4 regions of the Ferrimonas lipolytica genome follow, and region 4 is predicted to be linked to each of the others. Evidence: predicted binding sites of a transcription regulator. Region 4 holds the regulator's gene; each other region holds the start of a gene.

Region 1 (8,122 bases), 620 kb from region 4:
ATTCTGTGCCTTGGCCTCTCTTTATTTGGCTGCAGCACAACTCATATCACCGAAGTGGATTCAATGGCATTGCCACCTTCATACCAAGCAATGATTGGTGAGTTAGTGCAGCGTCGGCAGCCAATCACAACGCAATTAGAGGATGATGAGCTTAGCTGGTACGCGACCGAACAGATGACCTTGGCGGCTGAGCAATGGCAGTTGGGAGATCAACAGTTTCAAATCTTCCGAGCGGATCCCGTGCGGATGAATGAGCAGGTCGGGATGTTCAGTAAACGCAGTCGCTACCAGATTACTCGAGATGGATACAGTAACGCAGAGCTAGCTCTAGAGCGGGCGCAGCAGATAAGAATTGATGCTGCTCACATACTTGCGACGGCGTTTAACAACCGCGAAGTGTTGGACTCACTGGTAGCCAATAAGCACTTTCCAGATGACTATCGCGATGTCGAACAACAACTTAAACGCTTAGTTGACCTAATTGCGAGCGACGAAGCCGATCAGGCGGGAGCTCAATTAGGTGGACTTGTCAGCAATCAGAATGAGCTTGAGGTAGCGACAGTACGGGCAATATATGCCGCCACTCTTGAGCTTGAGTTGGAGCGTTTACAAGATGATGAGATAGACGAGGCCGCTCCTCGCAGTTATATCAAGGCCAAGAATCGACTAGATAATCTGATTGAATATGCATCACAACAGCCACGTAAGCTCGAAACAGTCTGGAGTTTAGCGGAAGAGACTCGATTGGAACTAGAGCACTGTCGCCAGATTGGCGAAGCTATTCAGCATTTAGATGATGCCAGTAATCGTCAAAAGGAGAAATTCTTATTGTCGTTGGAGAAGCAATTGGAGCAGCTCGCGCATCAGATGGAGCAAGTTCCGCAGCGACAACGTGATCTGTTAGCACAGCTGCAACAATTGAATAGACGCTTGAAAGAGCTATTAAACCAATACGGCGAACAATGACACTCATCGCTGCTTCAACCATAGCGGTGGTTTTGCTTTCAATATGAGTTTTTGATAGATATTTGACGGGATGTGACCATGGTCACGAATAGGTTAACCGTCTACATTTTCGGTGGTGTGCAGTTAATTAAACTGCCATATCTGTTTTTGTGGTTCTTTAAGTTGCACGGGTGACGTTGATCACTAGCGATTAATTGAGGTGGCGATGTTTTTTTGTTCGTTAGATTATCCCTAGGTAACTAAGTAGACTCTGCTGTCATTAATCGAACATTGAGCAATTTAAGAGTCACTTATGCCAAAGAATTCCCTTTCCACGCGCATCTTTATCGGCCTTTTTGCCGGTCTGGTCCTTGGTGTGCTGCTCCGTGGCGGTTTTGCTGACGGTGCCGCGTGGGCAGACAGTCTTGTTACTTTAGCTGCGACCATTGGCAGCATGTTCGTTAACCTCATTATGTTGTTGGTTGTACCGCTGGTATTTGTATCAATCATCAGTGGCATGACTGAACTGCCGGACTCCAAGGCATTTGGCCGTTTGGGCGGTAAAACGTTCGGCCTTTATATTGCCAATACTTTAGTCGCCATTTCGGTTGCCCTGATTGTGGCGCTATTACTGCAGCCGGGTGTTGGCGCCCAACTGCCGCAACTGGCAGGCTCAGCCATCAGTAATACTGAGCTGCCAAACATTGCCGCATTGATTTCCGACATTATCCCTCGCAACCCGTTCCAAGCATTTGCCGATGGCAACATGTTGCAGATCATCTTTATGGCGCTGCTGTTTGGCTTCATCTTGAAGCAACTAGGAAAACAAGTAGAGGGGGTTGCTGCAGGCTTCCGTAAAGCCAATCTGATTATGATGGCGCTGATCTCCATGGTTATGCGCGGCGCACCAATTGGCGTTTTCGCCTTGATGGTTAAGTTAGGTGCCACCTTAGATGCCAGTACCTTCACCTCGGTGATTGGTTACATCGCGTTGATTGTTGGTTTGTTATGTTTGTGGATGTTGGTGGTATACCCTACGTTTGTATCCCTGTTTACCGACATCTCTGCTGCCGAGTTCCGCACGAAAACCCGAGAGCAAATGCTGTTTGCCTTCTCTTGTGCCAGCTCGAATGCTTCGATTCCAGTTACTATGCGCACCTTGACTGAAAAGTTGGGTGTTAGTAAAGCAACCGCTGGCTTTGGGGTTCCGCTAGGTGCAACCATGAACATGGGTGGTGTTTCAATCTACATCACCATTGCGGCGTTCTTCCTAGCTAACGCCTATGGTGCGCCAATTACCACGGAGCAATTGCCAGCGCTTATCGCTTTTGTATTCCTGTTGTCTGTTGGTGCTGGTGGTGTTCCGGGTGGTGGTGCAGTAATGATTGGCGTCCTGATCCACCAAATGGGCCTACCGGTAGAAACCGCTTTTGCGCTGATTATCGCTGTTGACCGCATCATCGATATGTTTGTAACGGCAGCCAACGTTGTTGGTGATGCTGCCGTGGTAACCATGGTTGACCGTAGTGAGCGTGAGCAGCAAAGCAGCTTGGTTACTGAAAACTAAGTCGCCACACCTGCTGTTCAACAACCTCGCACTGGCGAGGTTGTTTTCGTTATAGCTTATTGAATATAAAAGAAAATGACTGGAATGTAGCCAGTTAGACTACACTTTAAGGATACGATGGGTTGATTGGACAGGTCTTCAGTTGCGCTGAGGTACCACGATGGAGAGGATGCCATGAGCAATTGGGTACAGGGAAAAGTAGTTGAACGAATCGACTGGAATGAGCGCTTATTTAGCCTCAAGGTCGATGCACCGGTAGATAAATTTGTCGCTGGTCAGTTTGGAAAGCTAGCGCGGGAAGAGGGTGGGGAACGAGTTCAGCGGGCGTATTCATTTGTTAATTCTCCGTCGCAGTCGGTATTAGAATTTTTGGCAGTGACGGTAGAGGAGGGTGAGCTGTCGCCGCACCTACAAGATCTAACCCCTGGTGACGAGGTGATGGTTTCCACGCGCCCGAATGGATTTCTTACCTTAGATGAGGTGCCCGCTGGACGCGAACTCTGGATGTTTGCAACCGGTACCGCGGTTGGTCCATTCCTATCTATTTTACAGTCTCAAGAAAGCTGGGAACGCTACGAAACTTTCGTATTGGTATACGCGGTCCGGCAAAGTGAGGACTTAGCTTACCTTGAGTTGATTGAATCAATTCAAGCAGCATACCCAGATAACTTCCGTTTTGTTCCTATTGTTAGCCGTGAGGATAAAGAGGGAACCCTCCGAGGGCGGATCCCTGAGCTATTGCTCAATGGAGAGATTCAAGCCGCCGCCGACGTACCAATAGCACCAGCGCGAAGCCAAACCATGATTTGCGGTAATCCGGATATGATTCGCGACACCGTTGCAGTATTGGAAAGCATGGGGCTGCGCAAAAATTTACGTCGTACTCCTGGCCAGATCACCGTTGAAAAGTATTGGTAAGTGCAGCGACAGCACAAGGCTGAGTTAAAAAATGGCGTGCCCTTAAGCACGCCATTGTTGTATTTATTGAATCGGTTATGTCGCTGTCACAGGCCTTAAAGGTTAGCTGCAGCGAATAAACTGGTTGGTGTCGTGCTGATATTGGTAGCCCAAATCCAGCAGTTGTTGCTCCAGTTGCAAGCTATCGAGTTCCATCTCAGCAGCTAAATCGGCCAAATTATTACTACCGTGACGAAGTTTCTCATTAACAATCCCAATTAGGATCATTGGGTCGAGTTCCCGCGCGTTTAGTATCTCCATCTCAACCTCACTGTTCCCTACGCCATTGTCTAAAAATAGACGGTAATGCCAGTGTAAGTCACTATTTAGTCATTAAGATGAAAATTAAATTGATTGGTAAGGCGGCAGAGTCAGCTAGTTCAACTTATCGTTTAGCTGACCATGGTGATAGGATCAAAAAAGGGCTGTGTGCCAATTAAGTGTTGCTGTTTCCAAGGCTGTTAAAGCACTGGCTAGGCGAGTCACAAGGGTAAAGCACTACCGCTATTGATCTTCTGCCGCATTGGAGCAGTTCAGCGAAGCGTTTTGGACTGCAATCTAAGGCAAAGGGGGATTCGAAAGGGGGCGAAGCTCCCTCCCTAATGCATACAATAATGTGCCGTCGCCACCGCGACATCGTCCCCTAAAAGCACCGAAATCGGTGAAGCCGAAGGCTTAAGATAAACTTCAACAGCTAACTACGGCACAGTCCGCAAAAGGGCCGTTAGGCCCTTACTCTTTGCAGTGCTGTAGCACTTATTGGCCAAACAATGGATATGGACGTTCGAGCAAGGTGGCGCTGTGCTCACCCAGTTGAAATTGTGGCTGTTCTGGTAATTCCTTATTCATTACCACAGTTAACAGCTGACGCTCGCCACTGATTACCGAGGCAATAATGGTTCCGGCGCGGCGCCAGTTATCGCCCAGTTGCAGTTGCAGTTCGCCTGTTGCATCGACGCTAGTTGCCAATACGTATAATGCGCGCTTGTTGCCACCGCGGAAGTGCATCCGAGCGATGGTCTCTTGGCCGATGTAGCAACCTTTGTCGTATTGAATGCCACCGATGGCATCGAGGTTGACCATCTGTGGCACAAACTCGCCACTGTGCTGGGCTTCAAACCATGGTCGAACCGCGAGTAACTCCGATGCGATAAAGTCGTTCTGCTCACCTTGTGGGAGCTGCGCAAGCTCTTCTGGTAACGCTTGGCCTGCTGGTAGCACAACCACGGCACGGCCTTCATCAATCAGTGCGATGGCATCGCCACTGTGACGAAGGTTAGCGTCGCCACTCCAATTGGCCAGTGGCGCTAGAGCATCGTCACCGATTAAGGCAAAACGCTGCAATGATTCGGTCGCATCGAGCAAATCGATTTTATTGAATACCGCGTATTTGTTCAGTGCCGGCAGATCAGCTTGCAGCAATGAAGTTGGCATCAACATTAAGATTTCATCAGCTAGGTGTGCCAACCGGAATGCGGCAATCATCTTACCCTTCGGGTCACAGTGGCCAGCAAAGCTCCATTGGCCGATAGGCAACTTAACCAGATCACAGGTTAACTGGCTTTGCAGATAGGTTTTGCGATCGGCGCCGGTGGCACGGATCACGCCCATGCTTGGGAGTGGAACTAATTGGGTCGGGATCATGATAATTCTAATTCTTGACTGATTAACTCGGATTTTACTCGCATTACCAACAAATCATAGGCCTGCAGTGCAAACACAACTGTGACCATGGCAGCAATCTGTGCCGTTGTTAGGTCTGTTATGGCATTACTTATAGCGGCGCCGGTTATAGATAAACTCCGGCAGCACCTTGCTCATCAGCGCAGCAATGCGCCAACGCTTGGTGACGTAAACCGTATGCTTACCACGACGCAGTGCCTTAAGTGATTGCTTGACGACCTTATCTAATGACGCTGCCCAAATACCCTTGCCACGGCCGTGCATCTTATCTAAGTAACCCAAGCGTAGATCGGTGATGATAATCGGCAGCTTTAGTCGTTGCGCGTGTAGGCGCAATCCCTGCAAATAGTTTTGTTGGAACGCCTTACTGGCGTGGAAGGCGGTTTGAGGGCCACCACGTTCACCGGCAATCGAGGTGAAGCAGCCAATTTGGCCAAACTTTTGCTGTTCCATCTGCTTAAAAGCGGCATTAGCGATAGCGGCAAAACCCTGCACGTTAACGTCGATAATCGCTTGGTCTAGTTGCCACGGTAACTCAAGATCAAGGCCGTTGGCGGCGGTGTTGATAACCACCAAGGCAACACCGTCTAAGTCCTGCCACAGTTGATTGAATGCCTGCTGACACTGCTCGGCGTTGCGGATATCTAACTCAACTAAGCGGCAGTCAGTTTGCTGCTGGAGCTTCGTTAGTCCGCTGGGATCAGCAGCCATCAACCCGAGTTTAACGCCCTGTTGATGCAGTTGCAGTGCAAGTTGTTGAGACAGTGCGGAGTTGGCACCGACGATGATGGCACTTAGATTCGACATGAAATTCAGTTCTGACCAGAGAATGATTGAATTTTAGGGAGTCATTCAAGGCTTTACAATGAAACCATGACATCATCAGTGGATTTGGAGTTGTAGCCGTCTAGATGTCTTGATATAACTGTTCAATTGTTTGTTAAGGAGAGCATCGCAATGCCGGTTAAGGTTCCCAGTCGTTTACCCGCTTCACGGATATTACGAGGAGAGAATATCTTCGTTATGTCGGATGAACGAGCCGCCCAACAGCACATTCGTCCATTGAAACTGCTGATCCTTAATTTGATGCCGAATAAGATTGAGACCGAAACCCAGTTGTTGCGCTTGCTCGGTAATACTCCGCTACAAGTCGATGTTGAGTTATTGCGGATCCATAATCGCCCCTCAAAGCATACCCCTTGTGATCATATGGACGATTTCTATCGCAGCTTCGATGAGGTTAAGCACAATAACTACGATGGTTTGATCATCACTGGCGCACCGCTGGGTGAGTTAGAGTTTGAACAGGTTGATTACTGGCAAGAGATCCAGTCCATCATCGATTGGTCACAAACCCATGCAACCTCGGTGCTGTTTCTCTGTTGGGCTGCTCATGCGGCGTTTTATCATCTCTACGGCATTAAACGACAACTGCGTGATACCAAGATCTCGGGAGTGTTTCGCCACCAACGGGTACATCAACATGTACCGTTACTCCGAGGTTTCGATGATGAATTTTGGGTGCCGCACTCGCGTTTTGCTCAGGTGCCATTGGATTGGCTTAATGCTCACCCTGAACTGAATGTGTTGGCGCAATCGAACGATGCCGGTGCCTATCTGGTGGTGTCGAACAACAACCGTAACCTGTTTGTTACCGGCCACCCTGAATATACCCGCACTACGTTATTGGATGAATATCGACGCGATCTCGCGTCGGGGCAAGAACCGTTGATCCCCGCGAACTACTTTCCTGGCGATGATCCTACTGGGCAACCGTTTGCTCGCTGGCATGCACACGGCGCATTACTCCTAACAAATTGGCTCAACTACTACGTTTACCAGCAAACGCCGTTTGATCTGTCAGACATGTCTGGGTTAATGCCAATAGAATAGTGCTGCTGTAATCCAGTTCATTAACAAAACGGCAGTGGGAGTGACCGCCGTTTTACTTATGGTTGGAATAAAATCTTCTCTTAGCGGCGCCGTTCTAACCTCCGCATAACCTCAATAATGCCAATTTGCTGTTAGTAGCACCGACTGCAGCATCCTCTCTTACTGCGCGTTATTCGCCAATAGCTTATTAATACCAACCCGATAGGCTGTGTCGTAGTTAGCTGTTGAAGTTTATCTTAAGCCTTCGGCTTCACCGATTTCGGTGCTTTTAGGGGACGATGTCGCGGTGGCGACGGCACATTGTTGTATGCATTAGGGGGGGAGCTTCGCCCCCTTTGGAATCCTCCTTGCCTTAGGTCGCAGCCCAAAATGCTTCGCTGAACTGCTCCAATGCGGCAGAAGATCAATAGCGGTAGTGCTTTACCCTTGTGGCTCGTCTAGCCAGTGCTTTAACAGCCTTGGAAACAGCAACACTTAATTGGTACACAGCCTTTGGAATCCCCCGTGCATTAGGTCGCAGTCGAAAATACTTCTCTGAACTGCTCCAATGCGGCAGAACATCAACGACGATAGTGCTTTCCCTTTGTATCGAAATTCGCCTAGCTAGGGCTTTAACAGCATTGGAAAGAACAACACTTAGTTGGTACGCGCTGCAGTGGTGTGATGCCATAGTGCCTTAAAGCTAGCTTTACACTCGACCTTGGTCGTAAGCGATTAGTTTACGTTGCCGTAAGCGTAATGTTTGCAGTAGGCTGGCAACATTGCATTTACATTGGAGAGTAGAGATGTCGAAGGGATCAGTAGTCGTTATTGCTTCAGCTGCGCGGACGCCGATGGGCGGATTTCAGGGAGCACTTAGCGCTGTCGCCGCCCCCTCGCTAGGAAGCACTGCAATCAAAGCTGCTTTAGAGCGGGCCAATATTGCTGCTGAACAGGTTGGCGAAGTGTTGATGGGATGTGTCTTGCCTGCAGGCTTGCGTCAAGCTCCGGCAAGGCAAGCTGCCCTCGGAGCAGACTTGCCAATTAGTGTTGGTGCCACCACGGTTAATAAGGTCTGTGGTTCAGGCATGAAGACGG
Region 2 (8,122 bases), 1.9 Mb from region 4:
TCGATTACCGCCGTAACTTTGACATTACCGGCCCGATGTATATCGGCTTTGATACTCATGCCCTTAGCCAACCGGCTTTCTATTCGGCACTGGAAGTATTAGCAGGTAATGGGGTTGAGGTTCGAATTCAGTCAAAACACGGTTACCTGCCAACGCCGGTATTATCGTTTGCAGTTATCCGCCACAATCGAGATTCAGCCACACGAGCGGATGGCTTGATCCTTACTCCAAGCCATAACCCACCACAGGACGGCGGCATTAAATACAACCCGCCCCATGGTGGTCCTGCTGATACTGATGTCACTGATTTTGTGGCTGAGCGAGCCAATCACTATCTAGCCAACAACCTTGAAGGTGTGCGTCGAGTTAACCGCGATGTGGCTGAAGCGACCGGTTTGATTAAACCAGTCGATATGATTGGCGCCTACGTTGAAGCCCTTGGCTCAGTGGTTGATCTTGAAGCCGTTGCTAAAGCGGGAGTAAAGCTTGGTGTTGACCCAATGGGCGGCGCCGCCGTATCGGTTTGGTCGCGTATAGCGAAGCGTTACCAGCTTGATTTAACCGTTACCAACGACCGGGTCGACGCGGCATTTGGCTTTATGGCACTGGATAAAGACGGTGCCATTCGCATGGATTGCTCCAGCGCCGCAGCCATGGCACCGCTGTTATCATTGAAGGATAGCTTCGATCTGGCTGTTGCCAATGATCCCGATGCGGATCGCCACGGCATTGTGTGTGCTGATGGCGGCTTAATGAACCCAAACCACTACCTTGCTGTGGCTATCAACTACTTGGTTGGCCATCGCCCTAACTGGAATAATCAAGCAGCTATTGGCAAGACTTTGGTATCCAGTGCGATGATTGACAAGGTGGTAGCGCAACATCAACGCCGATTGATGGAAGTGCCCGTTGGCTTTAAATGGTTTGTTGATGGCTTAGCCAATGGCAGCGTGGTGTTTGGTGGCGAAGAGAGCGCTGGTGCCAGCTTCCCAGACTTTGCTGGCGCGGCATTCTCTACCGACAAAGACGGCTTTATCTTATGTTTGCTGGCAGCAGAGATCCTCGCGGTTACCGGTAAATCACCAGCGGCGCACTACGCTGAGCTAGAGCAGCAGTTTGGCGCGCACTACTACCGCCGTGTTGATGCACCCGCATCAGATAAGATCCGTCAGGCGTTAAAAACCTTAAGTGCTGATGATTTAGGCCAAGACCAGCTCGCGGGCGATCCTATTGAAGCGGCACTGACTGAGGCCCCAGGTAATGGCGCCGCCATTGGTGGCCTTAAAGTGGTGACCAAGCGTGGCTGGTTTGCAGCTCGCCCGTCGGGCACTGAGCCAATCTATAAGATCTACGCCGAAAGCAGCGACAGTGAAACTCACCTCGAACAGTTGCTGGTTCAAGCACAGCAATTGATTGCTAAGATCGCCTAACGTTTCGCAGCGTATACTAAGGGAAGCCAAGTGGCTTCCCTTTTTTCTTGTGCCAGCTTAAGGCTGTGAGTGGAGCCGGAGCGACAAGCAGGGTAAACTTGCGCGCTAATAACCAGTTGAAGAGATAAATTATGGCGATCCAGTGGTTCCCTGGCCATATGAATAAGGCCCGGCGTGAGATTAAAGAGGTCATGCCGCAGATGGATGTGATCATCGAAGTACTTGATGCTCGCGTACCATATAGCAGTGAAAACCCAATGGTGGCGCAACTGCGTCGCGATAAGCCAGTAATCAAAGTCTTCAACAAAGCCGATTTGGCTGATCCGCTGCTTACCGAGCAATGGATGGCTTATCTGGAACAGCAACGTGGGGTTAAAACCTTAGCGTTGGATACCGATAAAGCCGGCCATGTGCATAAGATCAGCGAACTGTGCAAAAAATTGGTCCCGAATAAAGTCGGTAACGATAAGCAGATCAAAGCGATGATCATGGGCATTCCGAACGTAGGCAAATCAACGCTTATCAACACCATGGCTAAGCGTATCGTCGCCAAAACCGGTAACGAGCCAGCAGTGACTAAAGCCCAACAGCGGATCAAGCTGGAAGAGGGGATCATGCTGTACGATACCCCAGGAATGCTATGGCCAAAACTTGAGAATGAACATTACGGTTTTCGATTGGCTGCCATTGCCGCGGTACGCGACACCGTTGTTGATTACTCAGAGTTGGGTAGCTACGTATCTGAATATCTGCTGGCGGCCTACCCAGAGCGGCTAGAGGAACGCTATAAGCTGGATGAACTGCCACAAACGGACTGGGAATTTATGGAAGCGGCCGGTAAGAAACGCGGCTGTGTTCGCGGTGGTGGGCGCGTCGATCTTGAACGCTTTGGTGCCATTCTCATTAACGAGTTGCGAGATGGAACCCTAGGTGGCATTACGCTTGAAACGCCAGCGATGATGGAAGTGGAAGAGGCTGAGTTGCAAAAGAAGCGTGAGCGCGAAGAAGCCGCTAAGCAGGCCAAAGAGGAAGAGAAAGCCAATCGACGTAAACGTCGTTAAGTTTGATTATCTTCAGTTAAATGCCAAACCCGAGCTAAGCTCGGGTTTGTTGTTTGTGGCAGCCGCAATAATCGGCAGTGCTGTGCCTTCGCCATGCGTAGTTGCCAATGTCATCTAGTCTGGCGGTTAGTTTAAAAGAATGGCAGGTGGCAGCTTGGTAGCTCGTGCTTACCAAAGTAGTTCTGGTGGTACTCCTCGGCATCCCAAAAGGTGGTGGCTGGCACGATTTCGGTAACGATGGTGTTGCCGGCCCAGTAGCCGGTTTGGCTGATTTGATGTTTGGTTTGTTCAGCCACTATTTTTTGATTGTCGTTATGGTAAAACACCACTGAACGGTATTGGCTACCCACGTCCTCACCTTGTTGATGGACAGTCGTTGGGTTGTGATACTGCCAGAATACCTGCAGCAACTGTTCGAAACTGACCACCACCGGGTCAAACTCAAGTTGTACTACTTCGGCGTGGCCAGTATCACCAGCTTTCACTTGCGCATAGGTCGGATTATCAAGGTGGCCGCCCATATAGCCACAACGTACCGCAGTTACTCCGTCAATCTCACGAATAAACTGTTCAACACCCCAAAAACATCCGGCGCCAAAGGTTGCTACTGCCATGGTGATACTCCTTCCGACCTAACTGAACGATAAAAGTCTAAACGTTAAGATGTTTAGATGGCTAAACGTCCATGGAGAATAATGTCACGGCGGCGGAATTACAACCATTGTGTGCAGGAGAATTGTTGTGGTGGCCTTGGTACACTGCCTGCAGATCATTTGCTCAAGGAGAAGAGCCTTGCTACAACAACATCACGACCTGCTGTCGCACACCCTGAAGTATCCATCGAATTTACCGCAACAAGAACAGTTTGAGTTGGCTGGTGGAGTAGAGGTAAGCCTTACCGATGTGGGGATCTTGCGGTTCGAACCGCCACAACCGGATGCGGCTGATATTGTTTTGTCTGCTGGCGTGCATGGTAACGAAACTGGGCCAATAGAGTTGCTTAACCGACTGGTGCAAGAACTGCTAGCTGGAACCTTGAACTGTCGTAATCGACTGCTTATTTTACTCGGTAACCCGCCAGCGATGGTCGTGGGTAAGCGCGAGTTAGAACACAATATGAATCGCTTGTTTAGTGGTAATCATTCGAACTATCAAGGCGATGAAGCACAACGAGCGAAACGATTGGAGTTGGCGGTTACTGAGTTTTTCCAGCAACGAGACGGACAGCGCTACCACTATGATCTGCACACTGCCATTCGCGATTCGAAACGGGAGAAGTTTGCAATCTACCCGTTCCGTCATGGTAAGCCGTGGAAACGTCAACAGCTGGCCTTTTTGGCCAATGGCGGCATTGATACCGCGCTGTTAATCCATTCGCCTCAAACCACTTTCAGCTACTTTAGCTCCAACCAATTCGGTGCCGATGCCTTTACGGTGGAATTAGGAAAGGTGCGCCCATTTGGTCACAACGATAGCCAGTCGGTTGCACAGATTGAAAGCCAGTTACGACGTTTAATCAGTGCAGAACCGGTGTTGATTGATGCGGCAGCACCACTGACGGTGTTTGACGTAGCCCAAGAGATCAATAAACAAAGCGATGCCTTTACCCTTAATTTTGCCGACGATGCCGCTAATTTTACTGAGTACCAACGGGGTGATCTATTGGCGCAGGATGGAGAGGTTGAATATCGTGCTAAGGCCGATGGGGAAGCGATTGTGTTCCCAAACGCCAAGGTCGCTCTGGGGCAACGGGCGTTGCTTACGGTTCTACCAGTGGGCGCAGAGCAACCATTTGAGTAATTAATCTAATCAAACACCGCTGTAAAAGGGGTTTTACAGCGGTGGCGCAACCATCACTGACTTTAAGTGGACGCTTGGTTGTGTGGCATTACTGTGGCAGGTAACTTGCTCTGATGTCGTCAACTGGATGTCATTAAATAAAACAAAAATTGACATCAAGGTAGTTGGCGAAAGGCGATAACAACACCAGACATATTGGACGTTAAGTGATGACAGACAACTCTGCCCAACCACAGCATTGTACCGAGGCCACATTGGTCGACGGGCATGCGTTGGTGTTTCCAACCTTACGAGTTCTGCAGGCGGATGGGTCGCTCTATGAACAGGCTCAATTACCACAAATCGACAAGGCCTCAGCGCTAAAGATCTACCATAGCTGCGTATTTACAAGGGTTCTAGACGAGCGGATGCTGGCGGCCCAACGGCAAGGGCGAATCAGCTTCTACATGACCTGCACCGGCGAAGAAGCAGCGGTACTTGGTGCGGCGGCGGCCTTGGATGACGCAGACATGATCATGGCTCAATACCGTGAACATGCAGCACTGCATTACCGCGGCTTTACCCTCGAGCAGTTTATGAACCAGATGTTTTCCAACATCAACGATCTGGGCAAAGGACGGCAAATGCCGATCCATTACGGCAGTAAAGCGCTGCATTACATGACCATCTCATCGCCATTGGGAACGCAGATCCCGCAAGCAGCAGGTTACGCCTATGGTCAAAAGATGCGTGGTGAGGACAACGTTACCATCTGCTTCTTTGGTGAAGGGGCTGCCTCCGAAGGGGACTTTCACGCTGGCTTAAATATGGCGGCAGTGCATCAAGCTCCAGTGATCTTCTTCTGTCGTAATAATGGCTATGCCATCTCGACTCCAGCAGAAGAGCAGTACGCTGGCGATGGCATTGCTCCCCGTGGCGTAGGCTACGGCATCAAGACCATTCGTGTTGATGGCAACGATATGCTCGCCGTGCTGGCGGCAACCCAATTAGCACGTCAGGTTGCACTGGAACAACAATGCCCTGTATTGATCGAAGCGATGAGTTATCGCTTAGGGGCGCACTCAAGCTCAGACGATCCTTCCGGTTATCGCAGTAAGGAGGAGGAGCAGAAATGGCGAGAGCACGATCCGGTGTTGCGTTACAAGTTGTGGCTGCAAGCGCAGGGGTGGTGGAGTGAGAGCGATGATGAAGCCCTGTATCAGCAGTACAAACAAGAAGTACTTGCTGCGGTAAAGGTTGCCGAAGTGCTGCCGATGCCAGAACTTAGCACCTTAGTAACCGATGTCTACGACGAGGTTCCTAAGCACCTGAGCGAACAGTTAGAGCAGGTTAAGACTCAAGTACAACAATACCCAGAATACTATCGCGCCACCGCTGGCAAGGAGCACCTGTAATGGCCAAGATGAATTTACTACAGGCCATTAACGAGGCGCTTGATATTGCTATGGGCAATGACGACACAGTGGTTGTCTTTGGTGAGGACGTTGGTCACTTTGGTGGGGTGTTTCGCGCTACTGCCAAGCTGCAGGATAAGTTTGGTAAAGATCGTTGTTTCAATACCCCGCTTACTGAGCAAGGGATTATCGGCTTTGCTAATGGTATGGCTGCTCAAGGTATGCGGCCAGTAGCTGAAATCCAGTTTGCTGATTACATCTTTCCCGCTTTCGATCAGATCGTTAATGAAACCGCTAAGTTCCGTTACCGCAGTGGCAATGAGTTTGATGTGGGCGGCCTAACCATCCGTACTCCTTATGGTGGTGGTATCGCCGGTGGCCACTATCATTCGCAATCTCCGGAAGCTTATTTTACCCAAACCCCCGGATTGAAGGTGGTTGTACCCCGTAACCCAGAGCAAGCGAAAGGACTACTGTTAGCGTCGATCCGTGATAATAATCCGGTGATATTCTTTGAACCGAAGCGGCTCTATCGCGCCTCGGTCGGTGAGGTTCCTGAGGGGGACTACGAGATCCCCTTATCAGCCGCTGAGGTGGTTAAAACCGGCAGCGATATAACCCTGCTAGGTTGGGGGGCACAGATGGAGTTGATTGAAGCAGCGGCGAAAAGAGCTGAAAATGACGGCATCAGCTGTGAAATTATTGATTTACGTACACTCATGCCATGGGATGTTGATACCGTTGCTCAATCAGTTATCAACACCGGAAGGTTACTGATAAGCCACGAAGCACCGTTAAGTGGTGGTTTCGCCGGTGAGATTGCCGCCACCATTCAAGAGCAGTGCTTTCTTTATTTAGAGGCGCCGATTGCTCGGGTTTGTGGTTTAGATACACCATACCCGTTGTCGTTAGAGAAAGAACACATGGCTAACGAACATAAAATATTTGAAGCGATTAAAACCTGCGTCAATTTCTAGGGAGTGGCAATGATTAAGGATTTTATCTTGCCGGATATCGGCGAGGGAGTGGTTGAGTGTGAGTTGGTTGAGTGGTTAGTCGCTGAAGGCGATGTGATTGCGGAAGATCAGCCTATTGCTGACGTGATGACAGACAAAGCATTGGTGCAGATCCCAGCTCCGTACGCCGGTACCATCACCAAGCTGTTCTATCGAAAAGGTCAGGTGGCGAAGGTGCACGCGCCACTATTTCAGGTAGAGCTGGCTGATGCAAGCACAGCCATCACTGAGGTTGCAGTTGAGCCACCACAAGCTGCAGCAGCTAAGGTGATTGATGATTTTATTTTGCCAGATATTGGCGAAGGAATTGTCGAGTGTGAGCTGGTTGAATGGTTAGTTGCAGAGGGTGATGTGGTCGAAGAAGATCAGCCTATCTGTGATGTGATGACCGACAAAGCGTTGGTACAAATCCCAGCGAAACAGCAGGGAACCATCCATAAGCTTTATTACCGTAAAGGCCAAGTAGCTAAGGTGCACCAACCTCTGTTCGCATTAGCGCTGCCAAGCAGCGCCGCTGGTGCAGCGGCAGCACCTGTCGAGGCTAGCTCGGCAGCAACCCCCGATTCAATGGTGCAAGCTACTGCGCCTGTGCGTCATGGCAAAGCCGTTGCTAGTCCTGCGGTTAGGCGGTTGGCTCGGGAGCATGAGGTCGACTTGGGTTTAGTTAGCGGTACTGGTAAAAATGGGCGCATCTATAAAGAAGATCTGCATCGCTACCTAGAATCTGCTCAGTCAGATAGTGCCCCCCTTGCCCTGCCTGAAACCATGCCAATTGAAGCGAAACGGGCTGCGGCTGAGTACGTTGCTGGAACAGACCGGGTTGAGCCGATTAAGGGCATTAAGGCGGCCATGGCAAAGCAGATGATGGCCTCAGTGCAGAGCATTCCTCACTTCACCTACTGCGACGAACTTGACCTGACTGAGCTGGTTGCATTACGGCAAAGCCTGAATGCTCAATATGCGGAGCAGGGGATTAAACTGAGCTTTATGCCGTTTTTCATCAAGGCGTTGTCGTTAGCGATGAGTCAATATCCTGCTCTAAACAGCCGTGTCAATGATGCTGGCGATGAACAAACCTTCGTGCATGACCACAATATTGGTATCGCGGTTGATGGCAAGCTTGGCTTGATGGTGCCAAACATTAAGCAGGTGCAGGTGCGGTCTATTCTCGAAGTAGGTGCTGAGGTTGGGCGGCTTATCAGCGCTGCTCGTGATGGCCGTGTTGCTCCAGCAGATCTCCAAGGCGGCACCATTAGCATCTCTAATATTGGTGCCATTGGTGGTACGGTAGCGACGCCGATCATCAATAAGCCAGAGGTTGCCATTGTTGCCTTGGGCAAACTGCAAACCTTGCCACGGTTTAATAATGATGGCGAGGTGGAAGCTCGGACTATTATGCAGATCAGCTGGTCTGGTGATCA
Region 3 (8,122 bases), 1.1 Mb from region 4:
ACGGCCACCCTGCTGCCAGCATTGAAGCTGATGGCCGAATTGCCATGCCGGCATTACGTGCTCCCACTCGATCCGAGTCGCACGGGTTTGTTGCTTACGAATTTGATAACCACAGTCAGCTAACTGCGGTACCAATTTCTTGCCTTGAGCTTCGAAATCGCAACCGCAGTAGACCGATTTTAACGGCAATTCTGCTTGGTACATCGTGGAAAGGGTTTTCTTCGCGGAGCGAAATGAGCTTGGTGCTGCCACAGCGGAAACGCTGAGCAAGCTTGCCAACAAAACAACGACAACAGGCATATAGGGAACAACTTACTGAATAAATTAAGACAATTGCAAAGGGCTGCGACATAAACGGCACTGATATTGTGCCTGACCACGCACCACTTTGTTGTGGCGGCGAATAGTAAGTTGATGCTCTTGGCAATTGCAACGGTAACGAAAGGTTTGCGGCTTAACTGCTGATACATCAAACTGATGACGTACCGCTGGTTCGAGTCCAAATACCCCAAGCATTACTCGCTGCCATTCGCGGCCGTGGGGTTTAACTTTACCGTGTAGTTGCCACACCAACAGGTGTGCCACTTCGTGGGCAACCACCTGATTAATAAACTCAGTTGGATTCTGCTTGGCCAGAACCAGATTGAATCGTAACTTGTTTATCTGCAGGTAAGCTGCCCCAGCGGCTTGGCCGCGCATGGCAAAGCTAATCTCAGGACGGGGAAATTGTTGTTTGAGCTGGGCTTCCGCTTGTTGATAGCAGTGTTCTACTTGAGCGCAAAGTCGTTGTTGGATAGAGGCAGTCATTGACGCGAATTATACCGCGCTTAATGAAGTGCGACTACGCTGTTTACCTTGAGGTCTTGAGTTGAACGCTTAAGAAGCACTAGGTCGACCGCAGAAGGTCGACCTAGTTTATTGATTTTATTTGGCTATAGCGTTGCTGCCCCTGCGGCGATCATCCCTTCAAGTTGACTGACGATGGCCTTGATTGCGGCTTCATCATAGCCGGCAATACGTGGTGTATGGATATGACCGACTGGAATGTTGCTTCCCATCAGTTGCCCCAAAAGTACTGCGCGGTAGCTGATCTCATTGGAGAGATAGCCACCACCGGAGCCTTGTACCGACACACTGTCGTCGAGTCGTGATAGCGAGGTGGCATTGACCTTACCGTTGGTGGTAACGACGTTGCGATTATCGTTAATGACGTACGGTCCTGGGGCTTGTTGCATCACCTGGTATGGCAAGCTGAACTCAACAAATTCGGGGCCATGCAATACCTTGCCGTTAAGGTGTGGTGGTAACGGCTGTGTTTGGCTGGCTCCGGTTAAGATCTGCAGGTTATCGGTCGCGGCGGCCGAACGGTTACGACCTGGGAAGTGCTCGAGATCGAAATTATCACGACCCATCGATACGGTTAGGATCATGTCGACGCTACTATCGCGGTAATAGGGGGTAAGCAGCGACTCAATCAGGCCATCATCGAAATCCTGAAAGCGCACTGGGATCATCACCGTTTCAATCTGTACCTGCTTTGAGCCGAGCTGGAAGGTCATGCCATCGAGCGCCAGTGCCGCGACACCTGAAGGGTTCGACTGGCCGATATTTTTATCCAGTTGGAACGGGTCAAAGCCAGTCAATAGGATGCGAACGTGGCTGTTGGGATCAAACTTTACATCACTGAAACCACGGGAAGCTTTTTCAAAACTGGTTAGCAGAATATCTCGCTGCCATTGCACCATATTGAAACTCGGCTGTTGTTGTTTCAAAGCAATACGTGCGGCTAAACGATCCCAGTAGAGCGAGCGATCATCAAAATGGCCACTACGGACGTCGTTAACCGCACGTTGCCATAGGTTCTTACCATCTTCAGCCACTTTATGAGTGACGGTCAATTCGTTGCTGTCGGCGCGATAACGGCCGAGCAACTGCTCGATCTGTGGTTGATAACGGCCGGTAACATCGGCTAGTTCGGTGACGGCGTTGGTGTATCGTTGCTCTTCGATATTCATCGGTGCAGCGAATGCGGTACTGGTTAACAGTGATAAGGCAAATAAGGCTTTAGCTGTCATGAAACGCTACTCCTTTAGCGAAATATTGCAGTTAACTTACCTTGTTAAGTGTTAATGGGCAAAGCCAAGTAGTTGTTGAATAAATAAAAATTATAAAAAAACCCGCACAAGGCGGGTTTATTTTGCAAAGCGGTCTTACAGACCAGCTTCTTCGCGCAGCACCTCTGCTTTGTCGGTTTGCTCCCAAGGGAACTCAACGCGACCAAAGTGACCGTAAGATGCGGTCGGCTGGTAGATAGGACGCTCTAGGTGCAGCATCTGGATCAGGCCGTATGGGCGCAGATCGAAGTGCTTACGTACTAAGGCGATTAGTTTATCTTCAGGCAATTTACCGGTGCCGAAGGTTTCAATGCTGATGGAGGTCGGTTCAGCCACACCAATGGCGTAGGAAACCTGGATTTCACAACGATCAGCCAGCCCAGCTGCAACGATGTTTTTCGCTACGTAACGGGTTGCGTATGCCGCAGAACGGTCAACCTTCGATGGATCTTTACCTGAGAATGCACCACCACCGTGACGAGCCATGCCGCCGTAGGTATCAACGATGATCTTACGACCAGTTAGACCACAGTCACCCATTGGGCCGCCGATAACGAAACGGCCGGTAGGGTTAATGTGGAACTTAGTGTCCTTGGTGATCCACTCTTGTGGCAGTACCGGCTTGATGATCTCTTCCATCACGCCTTCACGCAAATCGTCTAGGGATACAGACTCAGCGTGCTGAGTAGACAGTACTACCGCGTCAATACCAGCAACGCTGCCATCGCTGTTGTAAGCGAAAGTAACCTGAGACTTAGCGTCTGGGCGTAACCAGTTCAGGGTGCCGTTTTTACGTACTTCAGCTTGGCGCTTAACCAAACGGTGAGAGTAAGTAATAGGTGCTGGCATCAGGACGTCGGTTTCGTTAGAGGCGTAACCGAACATCAAACCTTGGTCACCAGCGCCTTGCTCGCGAGGATCGGTCTTATCAACACCCTGGTTGATGTCTGGAGACTGTTTACCAATGGCAGACAGCACTGCACAAGAGTTAGCGTCAAAGCCCATGTCAGAGTGGGTGTAACCAATATCACGTACGGTTTGACGAGTGATCTCTTCGATATCTACCCAAGCGGAAGTGGTGATCTCACCACCTACCATCACCATGCCGGTTTTTACGTAAGTTTCGCAGGCAACGCGTGCCTTAGGATCTTGCGCCAAAATGGCGTCCAGTACTGCATCAGAGATCTGATCAGCAATTTTATCCGGATGGCCTTCGGATACGGATTCGGATGTGAATAGATGACGTGCCATATAAGGAACTCTCTCGTCGGGGAAACAAATTAGGGTGTAGAAGCATCTACGTCTGGACGGCTATTCTATGGACTTTAATTAGGAAAGTCAGCGTTGAAGATCAAATTGTGACGATTAATTAGCACAATCGAGGCAAGTTTAGTTGCTGTTTCGCTGCTTTGGTGGGGCAGAGCGTGGTCATGTTGCTAGAGGCTGAGGGCCGGATTCGGTCATTTGGCTTGATTTGTTCTATAACTAGCTGATAATTGACCATGTTATAGCCTGCACATGGTGTTGGCATTCATTGAGGCATACGGGCAAGGAGGCTCCGATGGCATCAATCTACTCCGGATTACTGTTGAGCGGTGTGGCCGCTCTACTTCCGTGCGCGGTATACGCCAAAGGGCCGGATCTCATGCTGGCCAAAAGCTACTTTCAAGGCATCGACGTCAGTAACTTTCTGATTAGTGAAAAATTTGACGGTATGCGCGCCTATTGGACCGGCAGTAAACTGGTGAGCCGTGGCGGCAACGATATTAAGACTCCTGCGTGGTTTATCGCTAAGTTGCCTTCATACCCGCTGGACGGTGAACTGTGGTTGGGGCGAGGTAAGTTTCAGGAACTGATGAGTCTGGTCCGTACTAGTGATAGCAGTGATGACCAATGGCGCCAAGTGAGCTTTATGGTATTTGACAAACCAATGAGCCTTAATCCGTTTTTTGTCCGCCAGCGCGAGATTGAAACCCTAGTGGCCACCATGCATCAACCCCAGATCCGTTCAATCAAACAGTATCGTGTTGATAGCCATATCGAGCTGGAACAGTTGCTGCTGGAGTATCAGCACCAAGGCGCGGAAGGGTTGATCCTGAAACGTTACGATTCGCCCTATTTGGTGGGACGCTCACACCTAATGTTGAAGATGAAAGCCTACCAAGATGCCGAAGCCGTAGTTGTTGAGCATATTCCCGGTAAAGGCCAATTTGAGGGAATGATGGGCTCGTTGTTGGTTGAGCGCAGTGATGGCACTCGCTTTAAATTAGGTAGTGGCTTTAGCAAGGCCCAGCGTCTCAATCCGCCTGAAATTGGCCAGGTGGTGACATATCGTTACAACGGTTTGACCGATAACGGCCTGCCTCGTTTCGCTCGCTTTGACAGAACTTTCGTTGGTTTGTAGCCCATTCCATTGCAACCGCGCCTAAAATTCCTCCATAAGAGTGACATTGTTTGCCACTCTTAGCTTCGGCTATTCACTGTTTTTGCCAGCGATTTGCACGAAATAACACGTTGCAATTGCGTCTTAGTAGCCAAAATTAGAGAATACCGCCGCCTACAAATTTATTCTCTGTTTTCAGGAGCAACAATGTCGTCCCGTAAAGAGCTAGCAAACGCGATTCGCGCGTTGTCCATGGATGCTGTGCAAAAAGCCAAATCCGGTCACCCAGGTGCCCCAATGGGTATGGCAGATATTGCTGAAGTGCTGTGGCGCGATTTCCTCAAGCATAACCCGGCTAACCCAGAATGGGCGGATCGTGACCGCTTCATCCTATCCAATGGCCACGGCTCGATGCTGATCTACTCGCTGTTACACCTCAGCGGTTACGATCTGTCTATCGAAGATCTGAAACAGTTCCGCCAACTGCACTCCAAGACCCCAGGTCACCCAGAGTACGGCTATGCTCCTGGTATCGAGACCACCACCGGTCCTTTAGGTCAGGGCATCACCAACGGCGTTGGTATGGCATTGGCTGAGAAAGTGTTGGGCGCGCAGTTCAACAAGCCGGGTCATGACGTTGTTGATCACCACACCTACGTATTTATGGGTGATGGCTGTCTGATGGAAGGGATCTCTCACGAAGCCTGTTCTTTGGCTGGTACCCTTGGTCTAGGAAAACTGGTGGCGTTCTGGGATGACAATGGCATCTCCATCGATGGCGAAGTTGATGGTTGGTTCTCCGACGATACCCCTAAGCGTTTTGAATCTTACGGCTGGCACGTTATCCCTGCGGTAGATGGCCACGACTCTGCGGCGATTAAAGCTGCTATCGAAGCTGCGAAAGCCGAAACCGGCAAACCAACACTTATCTGTACCAAGACCATTATCGGTTTCGGTTCACCGAACAAGTCTGGTTCTCACGATTGTCACGGCGCTCCTCTGGGCGACGAAGAGATCGCAGCAACTCGCGAATTCTTGGGTTGGCCACATGCGCCGTTTGAGATCCCAGCTAACGTTTACGAAGCATGGGGTGGCAAAGCTCAAGGTGCCGCTGTCGAAAGTGCTTGGGACCAGAAGTTTGCTGCTTACGCTGCTGAATTCCCTGAATTAGCCGCTGAACTGAAGCGTCGTTTGGCCGGTGAAATGCCAGCGGATTGGGATGCTCACGTTCAAGCTTATATCGCAGATCTGCAAGAAAATGCTAATAAGGTTGCAACCCGTAAAGCATCGCAAGATTGCTTGAACGCCTTCGGTCCAGTATTGCCTGAACTGTTAGGTGGCTCTGCGGATTTGACTCCTTCGAACCTGACCAACTGGTCTGGCTCTAAGTCAGTAACGGCTGAAGACGCTTCCGGTAACTACATGCATTACGGTGTACGTGAGTTCGGTATGAGCGCCATCATGAACGGCGTCACCTTGCACGGTGGCTTTAAGCCATACGGCGCGACTTTCCTGATGTTTATGGAATACGCCCGTAACGCTGTGCGTATGGCCGCACTGATGAAACAGCCAACCATCTTTGTTTACACTCACGACTCTATCGGTTTGGGTGAAGATGGCCCTACTCACCAACCAGTAGAGCAGGTCGCTTCACTACGTATGACGCCTAACTCAACCACATGGCGTCCGTGTGACGCGGTGGAATCTGCAGTAGCGTGGCGCCATGCAGTAGAAAGCACTGATAGCCCAACCTCGCTGATCTTCTCGCGTCAAGGCCTAGCGCCAATGGCACGTAACGAGCAAGCGTTAGCCGATGTAGCTAAAGGCGGTTACGTCCTTAAAGATAGCGCAGGTAAGCCAGAGCTAATCCTGATTGCTACCGGCTCTGAAGTCGAACTGGTTATGGCTGCTGCTGAAAAGCTAGAAGCTCAAGGCAAAGCGGTCCGCGTTGTATCTATGCCTGCAACCGAAGTGTTTGATGCGCAAGACGCCGCTTACCGTGAGTCGGTACTGCCGTCAGATGTGACGTCCCGTGTAGCGGTAGAAGCACTGATTGCTGACTTCTGGTACAAGTATGTTGGTCTTGATGGCCGCGTTATCGGCATGACCACCTTCGGTGAGTCAGCCCCTGCCGGTGAGTTGTTCAAGCTGTTCGGCTTTACCGTTGATAACGTAGTAGAGACCGCACTAGAACTGGTTGACTAAGATAGTCCGGTTTTAGTAAACGCCTTAAGCCTCTGGCTTAAGGCGTTTTTTTTTGCATTAAATTTCAGAATGCACGGTATATTGGGAGGAGGTGTTACTGATGTATGGTTGTGATTCTTGTTAGCTCTAGATCGTTTTTTGCTGCTGTTGCTTGGGCTGTTAGCCTGTGCCGTTGTGGTGCCAATGTATGTGGCGCTACCTCCAGCCATGCTGGCTCTGTTACCGTGGCTACCGCTGGGAACCATGGCCGTTGCGCTGTTGCTCAGCCAGATCTACCAGCAGGGGCGGATGGGCTTTGTTATCTTACTGTCACTGCTTAACTACGGTATTGCGATACAGCTACAGCAGCACTTGGTAACCGAGCCACCAACGCAATCGCTCTATTGGCTGTGGGCCTTGAGTGCGCCGGTGTTGCTGCAATTAATTACCGCACTGGCGGTGCCTCTGGTTTTTCATCGTCGGGCCATTGGTCATTGGTTGCTGATTGTTATCGCCATGACTGTTGCATTGTGGTTATGGCATCAACCTGAGCAGCTCGGTGTTATTAACCCATGGATGCAGCATCGCAGCTTAGCGTTGGTTGATTGGTCGCCAGCGCCGCTGATTATCTTGGCCATCCAATTGATAATCGTGATGTTGAGTTGGGTGAATTATCTGCTTAATAAAAGTCATGATTTGATTGCCATTGTATTGGCGCAGGCGGTTCTGTTGCTGTCGACGGTGTGGATTGAACAGGCAGCGATTGTGGCGCTGTTAGCGACGACGCTCGCGGTCGCGCACTTTATTCTGGTGTTGGGGCTAGGGCACCAATTGGCGTTTATTGATGAGTTAACCAATATCCCCGGACGCCGCGCATTGAACATGGCGTTAGCGCGATTGGGCAAGCGTTACACCATCGCTATGGTTGATATCGATCATTTTAAAAAATTTAATGATACCCATGGCCATGATGTCGGTGATGAAGTGCTGCAGATGGTGGCACAACAGATCAATAACGTCGGCGCCGGTGGGAAGGCTTATCGTTATGGTGGTGAAGAGTTCAGCGTGGTTTTTGCCGGCAAGGATCCTAAACAGTGCCAAGCCGCACTGGAGCAGATTCGCACCGATATTGCCGATTATCGGTTTGTTGTGCGCAGCGCTAAACAACGCCCAAATGATGGTAAGCAGGGGAAAACACAACGGGGAGCCGGCGGCGGTAAAACGGTGCAGGTAACCATTAGTTTGGGCGTGGCCAATCGCACCGCTAAGCGCAATGACAGCGACTCGGTGTTCAAAGCCGCTGACAATGCGTTATATCGTGCCAAAAAGGCAGGGCGCAACTGCCTGAAGTTGGCGAGTAGCAGTTAGTATTGGCTAGTCACGTTGGCCGAGTTTGACCTTGCTCTCGTCAATAAACCACAGTGCTTCTTTGCGACGACGA
Region 4 (8,122 bases):
CGATATCGGTCAGCTTATTCAGTTCAGCGCCAGTAACTTCAGAGGAGTTAAAGTCAAAGTAAAGGGCAGTCGATGGGGCAACTTCAACGGCTTTTGGCTTTGGTGGTGGCGGTACAACTAGCGGTGCTGGGGCTGGTTCAGGTTTGGCGACCGGCTGCGGGGCTGGGGTCGCTGCAGCTTTGGCTTTAGCGCCAAAGTGATAGCTTAACTGAATGCCCCAGTAATTAACGCTATGGCGGTTAAACAGCTTGGTATCTGTCTTCATCTCGCGGAAGTGGCGGTAGCGAATCCCCACCTCTAGATTCTTATCGATTAGATAGTTTAGACCCACGCCCACATAGGGTTGTACCCCACTATCATCAGCATCGATGGTGGTAGTTTCGATCTCAGCATCGTAGTAAAAACCGCCTAATTCGGCGTTTACTGCGAACTGCTCATTAACCGGCAGGGTACCAATCAATCCTAAGCGAACACCATTGGCATTGCTTTGGCGACGGTTGATATCGTCATTCCAATCGGATTCACCTAAATCAACGTAACCCAGCTCTAGGCCAAAATTTTGGTTGAAGCGGTAACCACCAAATAGGTCAAAGGCGAAGTCGGTATCGTCACAATCGGTTGAGCCAACACCGGTATCAGGGCAAACCCCTTGCCAGTTCGCGTGGCCTAAGCCGACACCAGCGTACCAAGGGTTAATGTCGTTAGTGGCCATCGCTGGCACAGCTAACAGTAATAGAGCAGAAGCAACTGCGTGTTTCATCATTGTACGTCTCCTTGTACAAAATGGATAAATCACTACTTTTTCAGCGAGTGTGGTAACAGTAGCGGTCAAACATCGCGCATGATCGAACGATTACAACGTTTTTGCAACAGTTAACAGGACGCAACTCCCATAAGAATAGATGTAAGTTATTTAAAGTGGATCGAATGGTCTTACCATTTTCCAACTAAGGCTGTGATTTCAATGCAAAAATATGATTGCCATAAGTAAATTGCATAGGTTGCGTTACTGTGGTTGCAATCCCTTCTTAACGGAGTATGTTTCGATGTTATTACTGACCCGATATTAATAAAAAGATAACAAAGAGATCTCCCGATGACCGATCTGCGCCAGCAAGCCCTCGATTACCACTCTGAGCCGGTTCCCGGAAAAATCAGCATTACCTTAACCAAGCCAGCTGAAACGCAGCACGATCTAGCGTTGGCATACAGCCCAGGGGTGGCTGAGCCAGTCCGTGAGATCGCCGCTGATCCAGAAGAGGCTTACCGCTACACCAACAAGGGTAACTTGGTGGCGGTGATCACCAATGGCAGCGCTATCTTAGGCTTAGGTAACCTTGGTCCGTTGGCATCTAAACCGGTAATGGAAGGCAAGGCCCTATTGTTTAAGCGTTTCGCAAACATTGACTCGATTGATATTGAGGTAACTCATCGTACGGCCGATGAGTTTATCGATACGGTAGCCAACATTGCAGATACCTTTGGCGGCATCAATCTTGAAGACATCAAGGCCCCAGAGTGTTTTGAAATCGAGCGCCGCTTAAAAGAACGCTGTAAGGTCCCGGTATTCCACGACGATCAACATGGCACCGCCATTGTTACTGCTGCGGGCATGCTTAACGCATTGGAAATTCAAGGTAAACAGCTCGATGAAAGCACCATTGTTTGTTTGGGCGCAGGGGCGGCGGCTATCGCCTGTATGGAGCTGCTGATTAAGTGCGGCGCCATGCGCGAGAAAATCTACATGCTCGATCGTCAGGGGGTTATTCATACCCGTAGAGAAGACCTGAACCAATACAAAAAGCTGTTTGCCAACAATACCGATAAACGGACGCTGCAGGATGTCATTGTTGACGCGGACGTATTTGTGGGGGTATCTGGCCCTGATCTATTGAGTGCCGATGACGTGAAGCTGATGGCCGATAAGCCGGTGATCTTCGCTTGCTCAAACCCAGATCCCGAGATCCACCCAGAGCTAGCAAAAGCGGCTCGAGCTGATGTGATTATGGGGACCGGGCGCTCAGACTTTCCTAATCAGATTAACAACGTGCTCTGTTTCCCATTCATCTTCCGCGGTGCCTTAGATGTGCGTGCTAATGCCATCAACGATGAGATGAAAGTCGCTGCAGTCCATGCCTTACGCAGCTTGGCGAAAGAGCCGGTTACCCAGAGTGTATTGGACAGTTACGGTCTTGAGTCTTTAGCGTTTGGCGCTGATTACGTACTGCCAAAGCCAACCGATGCGCGGCTACTACCACGTATTGCCGCAGCGGTAGCGCAAGCGGCCATCGATTCCGGTGCGACTTCATTGACTGAGCTGCCAAGTGGCTATTCGCAGGATTAACAGCGTGTTTGCTTAAACGGTCAGCGCGGGATGACAGATATAAAAACGGCTGCATTAATTGCAGCCGTTTTTTATGGTTGTGTACCAACTAAGTATTGTTGTTGCCAATGCTGTTAAAGCACCGACTTGGCGAGTGTTGATACAAGGGGGGGATTCCAAAGGGGGGGCGAAGCTCCCCCCCCTAATGCATACCAGAATGTGCCGTCGCCACCGCGACATCGTCCGCTAACAGCACCGAAATCGGTAGAGCCGAAGGCTTGATATAAACCTCAACACTTAACTACGACCCAGCCTTTTTTATGATGTATCGAAAGCGAAGCTAGCCTACTTCAGCATATCTGCCGGACGGATAACCTGAGCGCGGTATCCGGTAGCAAACAGCTGGTGGCTGTCGATGTCGATACGAACCGCAGGCTCTTGTTCACCGTAACGGTGTTCAACCAAGATAGACTTCACTTTGCCGGTAGTGTCATCCATTTTGGTGTTGCCATAACCACCACCGACACCAAATAAGCCTGCCGACGCGAAGTAGCTCATCATTGAGTCTTTATCTTGCTGATACTTAACGATAGAGGTTACTGGCGAATAGCCGGCGTATTTCAATTCATCTTTACCGTAAGCCCACAACTGTTTCACAGTCATGTTGGTTTCGTCGATGTCGTACTCCACTGCACGGGAGTATTTCTCTTTGGCAAAGAAGGGTTGGCGCAAGTTACGGCCATCGCCGTTATCAAATACGGTCCAGGTGCCTTTCTCGTCGACCTTGTAGGCGGTGTGTGAGGTCCAGCTAAACTCGAAATCGCTGTCCTTACACTCTCCGCGAATAGTGCAGCTTAGTGCTTTGCCATCGGCACCAATCGGTTGCAGCAGTTTGTCTTGGTATTGTTCACTCCAGCCCTTGGCTGCGGATAGGATCCATTTAACTTCTTTGTCCCGACCAATCTTAATTACAGCAGACTGGTGGCGTGAAGATATGATGATTGAGTCATCGGTAGGATCGTAATCGATGGAGTTGATGTGGGCCCAGTTACGGCCAACGTCGATACCGTGGATATCCCCAAGTGGTGCACTAGCAACCTCTTCGGCGGTGGTTTGGTGGCCAGCTTTGTTGATGTTGATGTTTAGGCAAACGGCGCCAGCATCGAGTGAAATCAACGCCGCATCGCGCATTGGGTCAAGGATTTCATTGAGATCCCAAAAGTCGACCAGCTGACCATTCATGTCTACTTCGATGATCTGATCGCGGACGGTATTAACCAGCTTACCATCTGCGCGGCGGTAGTTTTTGCGGGCGGCGCGAATCAGCATATTACCGTTTTCAACCTGAATGCCTTCGTGGGAGGCATCGATAAAGTCGCCGGGCAAGCTGTGTTCGCTGACCATGCGACCCATCAAGGTCATCTGCTTCCAACCTTGCCCCTGCACCCACACCATGTTGCCTTTGTCGGTGAGGTTCATGCCCATGGCGTAGCCAGCGTTTTCGTAGCTTTTGGAATCATGGGTAGTGTATGGATTCATGTACCAACGGATATCGCCGGCGGTATCGACAATCATAAAGCCCGGAACACCATCCCAGTTAAATGTGCCTGGGCCTTCAATGTTGTTGTGGTTAAGTTGCGCCACCTTGCCGTCGGCTTTGGTCCAGTTGATGAAGTACAGGCGATCCTTGAAGTCGGGATCAACCGTTATTGGCTTGATTAGTGGGGTATGGGCCCACTGATCATTGGTGTAGCCCAAATCTACCGCTGGAGCGAGCATTTGGTAGTCGTGGCTGCGCTGTTCGCCAGCTTCGGTCCAAGTGACGGTGAAGGTATTCATGTGATTAGGGTAGAGGCCAAAGATGGGTACCCCACCTTCATCCATTATTCGAATATCGCCCACCGGGTAGCTGATTGGCACGCCACCCTCTTTCGCGTGAACGGTAACCGAGACATCGGAAATGCTGTGGCCGTTCAACGTTACCAGTGCGGTTAATGGTGCATTTTCGTAAGGGTTGTGGATCAGGTAACCCAGCGGTTGATCTGGTCCAACAATAGGTTTCATCCCTTCCAATGACGCCGATGCCGTCATCGATGCAGCTACGAGAGATAGCGCTAACAAGCCTTTTTTAATCATCAACAATACCAATGCAAGTTAATTTGGAGTCATCACTGAATAGGTAATTCAGAGCATATGGCCGCAGTGTGGCAAATCGTGGTTATAAAAAAGGTGAGTCAGCTATGAGTTTGGGCGATTGATTGTCACAACAAGCGGTTTATCTGAACGTAAACATGGAGTTGGTAAAGGTTGCGGAAAATACCGAGCTGTTTTTCATTGCAACAATCAATCAATCCCAATAGCATTAGATAAATCTAAATTAATGCTTGCTAACTTTGTTGGCACGACAATAACTGACCTTGGAGGAAATATGGTTGTGTCGATAAATGCGGTGACTGGTGGATTATTATTAGGGATTTCAGCCGTCTTATTGCTGTTGTTCACTGGTAAAATTGCAGGGGTCAGCGGCATTGTAGGGGGCCTATTCAATAAACCTACTGTCGATGTCATTTGGCGGATATTGTTCCTTTGTGGGCTTATTTTTGGTGGTTGGCTGGGGGCTAGCTATTTTGGCGGAAGTATTGCGACAGAATATGCCAATAGTCCTTGGCAACTTGGACTAGCAGGGCTTTTCGTAGGCATCGGCAGTACCATTGGCAACGGTTGCACCAGTGGCCATGGGATCTGTGGTATTGGTCGATTTTCAGGACGATCTATCATGGCAACGTTAACCTTTATGTCCGTTGCCATCGTTACCGTATTTGTTCTGCGCCATGTGGTGGGAGTGTAGGGTGAATAAATATTTGGCGAACCTGCTGATTACCCTCATTGCCGGTGTACTGTTTGGGTTGGCAATGGTGATATCGCAAATGACGATGCCGGAAAAGGTGTTGGGTTTTTTGGATATGCACGACGCGTGGGACATTGATTTGATGTTCGTTATGGGGAGTGGTGTCAGCGTTTTTACACTGGGTTACCTATGGCTTATTAAACCACGTCAACGCAGCGTGCTTGGTCAAGAATTTGCCTTGCCACTGCACGACTCGATTGATCTTAAGTTGATTAGTGGTGCTGGGTTGTTCGGGCTTGGATGGGGTATTGCTGGGATCTGTCCTGGGCCGGCCATTGCATCATTATCAATGGCGGCACCAGAACTGTATTGGTTTATCGTACCAATGTGTTTGGGTATGACGTTGCCGCGTTTATTTCAACGTGAATTATGGGTGCCCAAAACAAAAATCCGCCGCAGCGGATTTTTTTCTTAATATCTACTTAGTCGTCGAGGCTTTCCCAGTCGATTCCCATTTCGTCCATCATTTCGCGGGCGATAGCGGGAATGCTGTCGGTTTTATCTTTACCAAGATCGTCGTCGACTGGCAGCGGCTGGCCAGTATAAGCGTGTAAAAACGCTTCACACAGCAGCTCACTGTTGGTGGCGTGGCGCAAGTTGTTAACCTGACGGCGGGTCCGTTCGTCGGTAAGGATCTTCAATACTTTTAATGGGATAGAAACGGTGATCTTCTTCACCTGTTCATTTTTCTTCCCGTGTTCGGCGTATGGGCTGATGTATTCGCCGTTCCACTCGATACTCATCGATGCACCTATAAATTTTGATTACGGTGCAAATTCTAACGCTCTAAAAGTTATAGTCAAATAATTGCCATCTCCACTTTTATACGTTTAGACGTCTAAACATCTTGACGCCCCACTGGTGTGAAGATAATGTAAATAATCATTTTGTCACCTGTTGCATCAAGTTGGAGGATGCCACCGATGAGTAAACATCAATTTGCTACCATCGCCGCCCGAGAAGGGATTGATACGGACACTCAGCACGGGGCTGTCGTTGCGCCAATTTACTTATCTAGCAATTACACCTTTGCTGATTTTGGCGAGCCACGCCAATACGACTATGCGCGCAGTGGTAACCCTACTCGCACCACGTTAGCCGAGGCATTGGCGAAGCTTGAGGGCGGTGCTGGCGCGGTGGTGACCTCAACAGGTATGTCGGCCATTACTCTATGCACGGCATTACTGGGGCCAGATGATCTGCTCGTGGTTCCGCACGATTGCTACGGTGGCAGCTATCGCTTGTTTACCTCACTGGCAGCCAAGCGCGCCTTTAAACTGGCGGTGGTCGATCAGAACGATGAGCAAGCGTTGGCACAAGCATTAGCGCAGAAACCCAAGTTGGTATGGTTGGAAACCCCGTCTAACCCATTACTGCGTTTGGTGGACGTAGCTAAAATCGCAACTCAAGCACACGACGCCGGCGCTCTCGTTGTCGCAGATAACACCTTCTTATCGCCAGTATTGCAGCAACCTATCGGTCTTGGGGCTGACATTGTTATTCACTCGACCACTAAGTACATCAATGGCCATTCCGATGTCGTTGGTGGTGCTGTAATCGCCAACACGACTGAGCTGGCGGAGCAATTAGCTTGGTGGGCCAATTGTTTAGGGATCACCGGTGCACCGTTTGATTCATTTCTTACTCTGCGTGGCCTGCGTACCCTGCCGCTGCGGATTGAACAACACCAGCGCAATGCTGAGGCCGTAGCAGAGCTGCTCAATTCGCATCCAGCCATTGCCAAAGTGAATTACCCCGGTTTGCCTTCTCACCCACAACATCAATTGGCTCAACAGCAGCAACTGGGCTTCGGCGCCATGCTCAGCTTTGAACTCAACGGTGGTGAGGCGGAAGTACGGCAGTTCTTGGCTAAGCTCGAGCTGTTCTCATTGGCAGAAAGCCTCGGCGGAGTGGAATCACTGGTGGCTCACCCTGCGACCATGACTCACGCGGCGATGGCGCCAGAAGCGCGGGCGACAGCAGGGATAAGCGATACTCTGATCCGCCTTTCGGTGGGGATTGAAGCCACAGAAGATCTTATCGCTGACTTACAACAAGCATTGGTTTAAAGGAGTAGTACCCGTGTCTGAACAATCTCGGTGTGTGCATAAATTTGGTGGTTCGAGCTTAGCGGATGCGGATTGTTACCGGCGCGTAGCGCACATACTGCTTACCCAAGGAAAAAGTGACGATCTGGTAGTGGTGTCCGCCGCTGGTAAAACCACTAATCAGCTGATTGAATTGCTTAGCTTGGCTCACAACGGCCGCAGCTACAGTGCCGAGCTGGCGCGCCTGCAGAGTTTGCAACTTGGGCTGATTGAACGTCTTTTGCTTGGGCCAGAGGCCTTGCAACTGGCGGATAAGCTAAATAAAGATATCGATAAACTACCGGCTTGGTTAGCGGATGCCAGCCATCATCGTGCTCAAGTTCAGGCGTTAGGTGAACTGTGGTCTAGCCGTTTGCTGGCGGCACTGTTGGGGCAGCTTGGTGTGAATGCCCATGCCATTGATGCACGTGATTTTTTGGTGGTTAATCAACAATCACAACCGAATTACCGCCGTAGCCGCGAAGCACTTAATGCGCTGTGTGTCCGTTACCCCAGCAGTCGCTTGGTGATTACCGGTTATGTCGCCTGTAATGAGCAAGGACAAGCGCAGTTACTGGGCCGTAACGGCTCCGATTACTCTGCTACCGCCATTGGTGCCATTGCGCAAGCCGACTGCTGCACCATCTGGACTGATGTCGAGGGGGTCTTTAACGCTGATCCAAACCTGCTGGTCGATGCTCGACTGCAGCAACAACTGTCGTTGGCGGAAGCGAACCGTTTAGCGCAGTTAGGCTCACCGGTATTACACCGCCGGACCTTAGAGCCGTTGCAGCAACACGCGAT

Evidence for each region. Region 4 encodes MetJ, which represses methionine synthesis genes. Its sites were predicted from a motif close to TAGACGTCTAGACGTCTA; they were not measured.
Region 1: metA (homoserine O-acetyltransferase MetA) is a predicted target of MetJ. The motif match lies at 6,053-6,070, and genes of this name have one in related genera.
Region 2: msrA (peptide-methionine (S)-S-oxide reductase MsrA) is a predicted target of MetJ. The motif match lies at 3,160-3,177, and genes of this name have one in related genera.
Region 3: metK (methionine adenosyltransferase) is a predicted target of MetJ. The motif match lies at 3,411-3,428, and genes of this name have one in related genera.

Annotation. Positions count from the first base shown of each region.
Region 1 is NZ_CP051180.1:2,487,385-2,495,506, reverse strand. Features, by position in the region: gene HER31_RS11400 (hypothetical protein) at 1-966, shown strand, start outside; gene HER31_RS11395 (dicarboxylate/amino acid:cation symporter) at 1,259-2,512, shown strand; gene HER31_RS11390 (ferredoxin--NADP reductase) at 2,687-3,430, shown strand; gene HER31_RS11385 (DUF4250 family protein) at 3,533-3,730, opposite strand; gene ygfZ (CAF17-like 4Fe-4S cluster assembly/insertion protein YgfZ) at 4,226-5,113, opposite strand; gene HER31_RS11375 (SDR family NAD(P)-dependent oxidoreductase) at 5,240-5,959, opposite strand; gene metA (homoserine O-acetyltransferase MetA) at 6,110-7,045, shown strand; gene HER31_RS11365 (acetyl-CoA C-acyltransferase) at 7,831-8,122, shown strand, end outside.
Region 2 is NZ_CP051180.1:878,482-886,603, forward strand. Features, by position in the region: gene pgm (phosphoglucomutase (alpha-D-glucose-1,6-bisphosphate-dependent)) at 1-1,430, shown strand, start outside; gene ylqF (ribosome biogenesis GTPase YlqF) at 1,562-2,491, shown strand; gene msrA (peptide-methionine (S)-S-oxide reductase MsrA) at 2,623-3,105, opposite strand; gene astE (succinylglutamate desuccinylase) at 3,284-4,291, shown strand; gene HER31_RS04195 (thiamine pyrophosphate-dependent dehydrogenase E1 component subunit alpha) at 4,501-5,685, shown strand; gene HER31_RS04200 (alpha-ketoacid dehydrogenase subunit beta) at 5,685-6,662, shown strand; gene HER31_RS04205 (dihydrolipoyllysine-residue acetyltransferase) at 6,672-8,122, shown strand, end outside.
Region 3 is NZ_CP051180.1:117,644-125,765, forward strand. Features, by position in the region: gene HER31_RS00545 (endonuclease) at 1-300, opposite strand, end outside; gene HER31_RS00550 (SprT family zinc-dependent metalloprotease) at 325-807, opposite strand; gene HER31_RS00555 (C15 family peptidase) at 933-2,075, opposite strand; gene metK (methionine adenosyltransferase) at 2,211-3,365, opposite strand; gene HER31_RS00565 (DNA ligase) at 3,676-4,518, shown strand; gene tkt (transketolase) at 4,705-6,702, shown strand; gene HER31_RS00575 (GGDEF domain-containing protein) at 6,820-8,049, shown strand; gene HER31_RS00580 (DUF2947 family protein) at 8,056-8,122, opposite strand, start outside.
Region 4 is NZ_CP051180.1:3,112,018-3,120,139, reverse strand. Features, by position in the region: gene HER31_RS14290 (OmpA family protein) at 1-763, opposite strand, end outside; gene HER31_RS14285 (malic enzyme-like NAD(P)-binding protein) at 1,097-2,344, shown strand; gene HER31_RS14280 (aryl-sulfate sulfotransferase) at 2,669-4,459, opposite strand; gene HER31_RS14275 (YeeE/YedE family protein) at 4,578-5,171, shown strand; gene HER31_RS14270 (YeeE/YedE family protein) at 5,173-5,646, shown strand; gene metJ (met regulon transcriptional regulator MetJ) at 5,654-5,974, opposite strand; gene metB (cystathionine gamma-synthase) at 6,155-7,300, shown strand; gene metL (bifunctional aspartate kinase/homoserine dehydrogenase II) at 7,314-8,122, shown strand, end outside.